2 regions of the Vibrio sp. 1F263 genome follow, and region 1 is predicted to be linked to the other one. Evidence: predicted binding sites of a transcription regulator. Region 1 holds the regulator's gene; the other holds the start of a gene.
What was found. Region 1 encodes CRP, which controls carbon source genes, mostly activating them, when cyclic AMP is high. Its sites were predicted from a motif close to TGTGANNNNNNTCACA; they were not measured.
Positions count from the first base shown of each region.

Region 2: a site for CRP is predicted at 2,140-2,155, ahead of ACED25_RS00590 (ROK family protein). Genes of this name have one in related genera too.

Region 1 is NZ_JBGONI010000011.1:16,500-20,143, forward strand. It holds gene ACED25_RS09760 (YheU family protein) at 1-121, shown strand, start outside; gene ACED25_RS09765 (phosphoribulokinase) at 199-1,068, shown strand; gene crp (cAMP-activated global transcriptional regulator CRP) at 1,310-1,942, shown strand; gene ACED25_RS09775 (DUF1338 domain-containing protein) at 2,127-2,918, opposite strand; gene astD (succinylglutamate-semialdehyde dehydrogenase) at 3,177-3,644, opposite strand, start outside.
Region 2 is NZ_JBGONI010000001.1:142,077-145,720, reverse strand. It holds gene ACED25_RS00600 (patatin family protein) at 1-18, shown strand, start outside; gene pyk (pyruvate kinase) at 198-1,646, opposite strand; gene ACED25_RS00590 (ROK family protein) at 2,231-3,448, shown strand; gene ACED25_RS00585 (chemotaxis protein CheV) at 3,616-3,644, shown strand, end outside.

The DNA of each region.
Region 1 (3,644 bases):
AGAAGTTTCACTGCAAAACAAAATTGACCAAGTGAAACATCAATTAGCCTCAGGAGAAGTGAGTATCGTGTTTTCTGAACTGCATGAAACAGTTGATATTCAAGTCACAAAACGCTTCTAAGCTGCGCTCATAAAGGAGCCGTGTTATAGTGGTAAACGATTGCTAACAAGTAAGTTACTCAAAAGACAAGGGTTGTCATGTCCGCTAAACATCCAATTATTGCGGTGACGGGTTCATCTGGAGCCGGCACCACCACTACCTCAGAAGCCTTCCGAAAAATGTTCAATATGATGGACGTGAAGGCAGCTTGGGTTGAAGGGGATAGTTTCCATCGCTTCACTCGACCAGAGATGGATGTCGAGATCCGTAAGGCGCGCGAGCAAGGTAAGCACATCAGCTACTTTGGTCCACAAGCTAACGATTTTGGTGCATTAGAAGATTTCTTCCGTCAATACGGCAATGAAGGCACGGGAAAAGTCCGTAGCTATCTGCATACCTTCGATGAAGCCGTGCCTTACAATCAAATGCCCGGCACCTTTACGCCATGGCAAGAGATCCCTGAAAACTCGGATGTGATGTTCTACGAAGGTCTTCACGGTGGCGTAGTCGATGGTGACATCAATGTTTCTCAACACGTCGATCTGCTTATCGGCATGGTACCTATCGTAAACTTGGAGTGGATCCAGAAATTCGTTCGTGACACACGCGATCGTGGTCACTCTCGCGAAGCGGTGATGGATTCTATTGTTCGCTCAATGGATGATTACCTTAACTACATTACCCCGCAGTTTTCGCGTACTCATATCAACTTTCAGCGTGTCCCTACCGTAGATACATCAAATCCACTGAATGCAAAAGGGATCCCAAGTTTAGACGAAAGCTTCGTGGTTATACGTTTGCGCGGCATCAAAAACGTCGATTTCCCTTACCTGTTGGCTATGATTGATGGCTCATTTATGTCACGTCATAACACGCTTGTGGTGCCAGGAGGCAAGATGAGTTTTGCTATGGAGCTCATTGTAAGGCCGATCCTGCAACAACTTATAGAAACCGGGAAAATAGGCTAACAAAACAACATTCTGGTTGATTACTTTTCATACCGTGATCATGTGCACAATTTTGCGTAAAAAATCGTAGCTTGGTCACGATTAAAATCAAGAAATAGTACCTGAAAAAGGATACTATTCTTAAACGAAACACAAGATAGCTTGCAGCACTCAACGAGTGCTCTTATCCTAGCTAGGTCAATTCAGGCTTAGCTAAAATATGGAAAGCGGCAAGCATACCCTGCAGAGGAAGTAAGATATTATGGTTCTAGGTAAACCCCAAACCGATCCAACATTAGAGTGGTTCCTTTCACACTGTCATATTCATAAGTACCCTTCAAAAAGTACTTTGATTCATGCTGGTGAAAAGGCAGAAACCTTGTACTACATCGTTAAAGGTTCTGTGGCAGTTCTTATCAAAGACGAAGAAGGTAAGGAAATGATTCTTTCTTACCTAAACCAAGGCGACTTCATCGGTGAGCTTGGCTTGTTCGAAGAAGACCAAGAGCGTACTGCATGGGTTCGTGCAAAATCTCCTTGTGAAGTAGCTGAGATTTCTTTCAAGAAATTCCGTCAACTTATCCAAGTGAACCCAGATATTCTAATGCGTCTTTCAGCGCAAATGGCAAACCGTCTACAAGTAACTAGCCAAAAGGTTGGTGACTTAGCGTTCCTTGACGTAACAGGTCGTATCGCTCAAACGCTACTAAACCTAGCAAAACAGCCAGATGCAATGACTCACCCTGACGGCATGCAAATCAAGATCACTCGTCAAGAGATTGGCCAGATTGTTGGTTGTTCTCGTGAGACCGTAGGTCGTATCTTGAAGATGCTAGAAGAGCAGAACCTAATTTCTGCACACGGTAAGACCATCGTGGTATACGGCACTCGTTAATCTCGATTAACTGAGCCAAAAATTTGAAAGCCACCAAATGCGAATTTGGTGGCTTTTTTGTTTTCTAAAGGTCTAAAGAACAGATGCGGGAAGCAAAGTTAGAAATCGGACTTCACTATTCTAAAGTATCTCGAAGCGAAGCGTACCCGCACCTCTAGGGCAAAGCCCGTACTCGTATCTTTCTTTAACCGTTGGTGCTTTCAAAGATCTTGTCAGCTGAAGCCGCGACAAATCCGGTATAAAGCTCACCATTGGCCATCACATAACGCTTAGCAAACTCATAAAAGCCTCCAGGAATCATCTCATTGCCTTCAACAAATGAAACTGGGACTTTGTCTGCCATAGTTGATGATTGCTCTAATAAGACCTCTGGAGAGCCTTTCACCTCACCACCTGACGCATTGATAGTGAATCCCGACTCATTCAGATAGTCATTCACGGCCTGCACTTCATCGAACTTATTTAACTGGTTCACACTCACCGTAAAGTGGTTTGCACCGTAACCATGAGCTGCGAGCCAAGAAGCGTATTCACTCTCTTTTGCTAGCACTTGGAAATCTGCGAAGCTCAAACCCCAAAGACGACCACCAAACAAGAATTCATGACCCTGAAGCTTGCTTGCGTCTACTTGCCCAACCAACTTAGCAACGATCTGTTGTAAGTCGCTTGAACACTCTTCGACCTTCAACTCACTAATGAACACTTTTGGTTGTTTTGGATCTGGATGCTCGTAATGCTTAGCCACTAGCTTCTTGCTCTCAAACAAGTAATCGCCACATGCCTTGTAACCTAACTCAAGGAAAGGCTTGGCCAGTGTTTCAATCCCCAGCGGTGCAACATTAAAAGTACGCAGTGCAATATGATCATTAATCAGGGCTTCGTCTTCTTTCAGCAAGTGATGTACTTTCTCAGCCGATGGACAAAGCCTGTGAATGTAATCATTCCATAGTGATTTAAAGAGTAGATCGGGCGTCATGGTGACTCCTTGTCAGAGGTTCTAGCAAGCTAGTAATTTGGATTAGAAAGGGAGAGGCTGGACATAGAGTCAGCAGCCATCAGCCTGTGACATACTTGTTCTATTATTATCTAGCGCCCAATCTAGGTGTCGGACGTGGGTGAAAATAGGAAGCGATAACACCGCTTCCTTATTACACAATCAATCAATGAATCTGTTACTCATGAACCTAGAGCTCATAAGCTTATGATTCATCAAGTTAAAGCTTAAGAACCAAAACTACAGCTCAATACCTGGGCTAAACGTAGTTGGCAGTTGAGTTTCACCACCTTCCATTGACGCCATTGGGTAAGCACAGTAGTCAGCCGCATAGTAAGCACTTGGGCGTAGGTTGCCTGAAGCACCCGGGCCACCAAATGGTGCATCACCACTTGCACCTGTTAGCTGGCGATTACGGTTAACAATACCCGCACGGATATGGTCAACGAAGTATTCCCATTCGGAATCGTCGGTTGAAACTAGGCCTGCAGACAAACCAAAGCGCGTGTCATTAGCCAGTTCAACGGCTTGCTCTAGCGATTGGTAGCGAACCACTTGCAGCAATGGGCCGAAGTACTCTTCATCTGGCAGTTCAGCAATGTTGGTTGCATCGATAATACCCGGAGAAACAAACGCCGCTTCGCCCGCTTTGGCTTCGACTAGGCTTACACCACCTAACGATTGCAGATTAGCTTGCGCGTCCAAAAT
Region 2 (3,644 bases), on a different contig from region 1:
ATTGCTGCTGAGAAGTAATGCTTGAGGTTGATGAGTAATATTTGAAGTTGATGAGTTAGCATGCTGTGAGCTGATCGTGCTGTTTAAGCCGATCGTTAGTGAGTCGTGTTCTGAAATGAAAAAGGGTTATTGAACTTGGTTCGATAACCCTTTTTTGTCTCGAGATTAGGCAAATCGTTTCGCCTTACGGGCAAACATTAGGTGACAGGCAAGATTCTCATACAGTTGGTTGATCCCGCCACATCCATAATGTCGCCTTGAGTGACGATAACGAGATCGCCAAACTTAAGATGCTCTTGCTCTTTTAGGCAGGTGAGCGTAGATAGGGCAATGTCAAAACTGTCTTTGGCTTCTGTCTCGAAGTAGATAGGTGTTACACCTCGGTACAAGGTGCAGCGATTAAGTGTTCCTTCGTTACGAGATAGTGCGTAGATAGGCATGTCAGCACTTAGGCGAGACATCATCAGTGCAGTACGGCCTGATTCTGTGAGAGTGACTACGCCTTTAATACCTTCCATATGGTTTGCCGAGTAGATAGTCGCCATTGAAACGGTTTCTTCGGCGGTCACAAAGGTGCGATCAATTCGGTAATTGGATTGGTTGTTAATCCCCGCCATTTTCTCAGCACCAATACACACTTCAGCCATCGATTTTACGGTTTCGACCGGGTAATCACCTGCAGCTGTTTCACCTGAAAGCATGACCGCATCTGTTCCATCAAGTACCGCATTGGCAACGTCCATGACTTCGGCACGGGTTGGCATTGGCGCTGAAATCATCGATTCCATCATTTGGGTTGCGGTGATCACCGTTCGGTTAAGCGCTCTAGCACGGCGTATAAGCTGTTTTTGTACTCCGACCAATTCAGGGTCGCCAATTTCGACTCCGAGGTCACCACGAGCCACCATGACCACATCTGAGGCCATTATGATGTCATCCATGTTCTCAACAGTGGCTACCGTCTCTGCTCGCTCTACTTTTGCTACAAGGTGAGCTTCTAAACCTGCTTCTCGTGCGAGCTGACGAGCGTAGTGCATGTCTTCGCCATTGCGTGGGAAAGACACCGCGAGGTAATCCACTTTGATTTGTGCGGCGGTGACGATGTCGCGTTTGTCTTTTTCTGTCAGCGCTTCTGCGGAAAGGCCGCCGCCTTTCTTGTTTATGCCTTTATTATTCGAGAGAGGGCCGCCAATGATGACTTCGGTATGAACGCGACAACCTTCCACTTCGGTTACTTTTAGCTGCACACGACCATCGTCGAGCAACAGGATGTCGTTAGCTGAAACGTCGTTAGGTAATTCTTTATAATCAAGACCGACCGCTTGTTGGTTGCCTTCGCCTAAACCAAGGCTACTGTCGAGAGTAAATTGGTCACCAACGGCAAGTTGGATTTTGCCATCTTTGAATGTTGACACTCGAATCTTGGGACCTTGTAAGTCACCGAGAATAGCGATCTGAGTGCCAAGTTTTTTGGCTATTGCTCGGACATTTTCTGCACGTTGTATATGGTCGTCGCTAGTGCCGTGAGAGAAGTTCATACGGACGACATTGGCACCGGCTTTGATGATCTCTTCAAGCACGTTACCTTTATCAGTAGAAGGGCCTAGCGTTGTGACGATTTTCGTTTTTCTTAATTCGGCTGTCATGAATACTCCTAGAGTGAGGCCAAGTAATCTATTAAAAGACTAGGGCGTGTTGATCTTTCGAGCTGATTTTTGCAGCGAGTTGCTGGGTATTTATACAAGGCAGAGGCTTTGATGTGTAGTTAGCCTACATGAGAAGCCGATAACGTAGTAGAAATGACCAGCAAACGCTGCCCGAAGGGTTCGGCTAAAAGCGTTTTACTCTTTGTTGAGGGAGATTTGCTTAGAATGACTAGGCTACTTCTCCCTCGCCGCGATTAAAACGCTTTTATCTCGAACAAAGTTTAACCACGAAAGGTCAACGCGCCTTAATTAAGTATATGCATTAATTGATTATTTATTGGGAGCTAGAAGGATATTTCTTTATTTGTATCCAATTATTGTATTCAGGACTCAATAACGATGTTTCATTAAGAAAATTAAGTCTCAATTTATCGATGTAGGTACTAATTTTTCTCGAACTATTTGACTAGATACACAAAGATTCATGTATATACGTGATACGGGTCACGGCGATATACCAAGTGACTTCACAATTACTTCGCAAAGTAAAAAAATTACCGCGTTGATGATTTCTGGAGCGTAAAATGTACATGGCTCAACCGGGCCATATTGATCATATCAAACAGGTCAATGCTGGTCGTGTATATAAACTAATTGACCTTAAAGGTCCTATTTCTCGTATCGATCTGTCCAAGCAAAGTGAGTTGGCCCCGGCGAGTATTACTAAAATTACCCGTGAACTCATTGAAGCTCACCTTATTCACGAAACGACGGTTCAAGAAGCCACGACTCGTGGGCGTCCTGCTGTCGGTCTGCAAACCAATAACGAAGGTTGGCAGTTTCTGTCGATGCGTCTTGGTCGCGGATACTTAACGATCGCGCTCCATGAATTGGGCGGCGATGTACTTATCGATACTAAGATTGATATTCATGAACGTGACCAAGACGATGTACTTGCGCGTCTTCTGCATGAAATTGATGAGTTTTTCCAAACTTATGCCGAGCAACTCGATAGGGTAACAAGTATTGCGGTTACGCTACCGGGGCTTGTGAATTCTGAGCAGGGGATTGTGTTGCAGATGCCACACTACAACGTTAAAAACTTAGCGTTGGGTCCTGAGATCTACAAAGAAACAGGTCTACCTGTCTTTATTGCCAATGATACCCGAGCGTGGGCATTAGCAGAGAAGCTGTTTGGTCACTCTCAAGATAACGATAACTCCGTTTTGATCTCGATTCACCACGGAGTAGGCGCAGGGATCATTCTCGACGGCCGAGTATTGCAAGGTCGCCACGGTAACATCGGTGAGCTGGGTCATATTCAGATCGATAGACAAGGCAAGCTTTGTCATTGTGGTAATCATGGCTGTTTAGAAACGGTTGCGAGTTCACAGGCTCTCCGTGAGCAAGTCAAAGAAAGACTGGCTAATGGCGAGGCATCATCACTAACGGCGTTTGAAGATGTCACAATTGAACAGATCTGCGCTGCTGCTGCTGATGGTGATCCACTGGCTGTTGAAGTGATTGAGCAGTTAGGTCGTTACTTAGGTGCCGCGATAGCGATTGTGATCAACCTGTTCAATCCTGAGAAAATTTTGATAGGTGGTGTTATCAATCAGGCTAAAAGCGTGTTGTATCCTGCGATTCAAAAGTGTATCGAAGAGCAGAGTTTATCGGTTTACCATCAAGATTTAGAGCTGGTGGAATCTCGATTCTATAAACAAGCCACCATGCCAGGTGCTGCGCTTGTTAAACAAGCTTTATATGATGGCCAATTGTTAATGAAAGTGATTGAAGGCTAACCCTTTTTTTATCGTTTTTAGCCTTCCTTTAACCCTTTCCATGCACTTAAACTATGTATAACAGCATTTGTTGTACTTAGTTTAAGCATCTGTGTATTTGCGCTTTGCTTTAACCTATCGAATTAGGCTATTGTAGCCACAGTTATTATTTGTCACTAAGGTGTTGTATGTCTGGCGTTTTAAATTCTGTTGATCA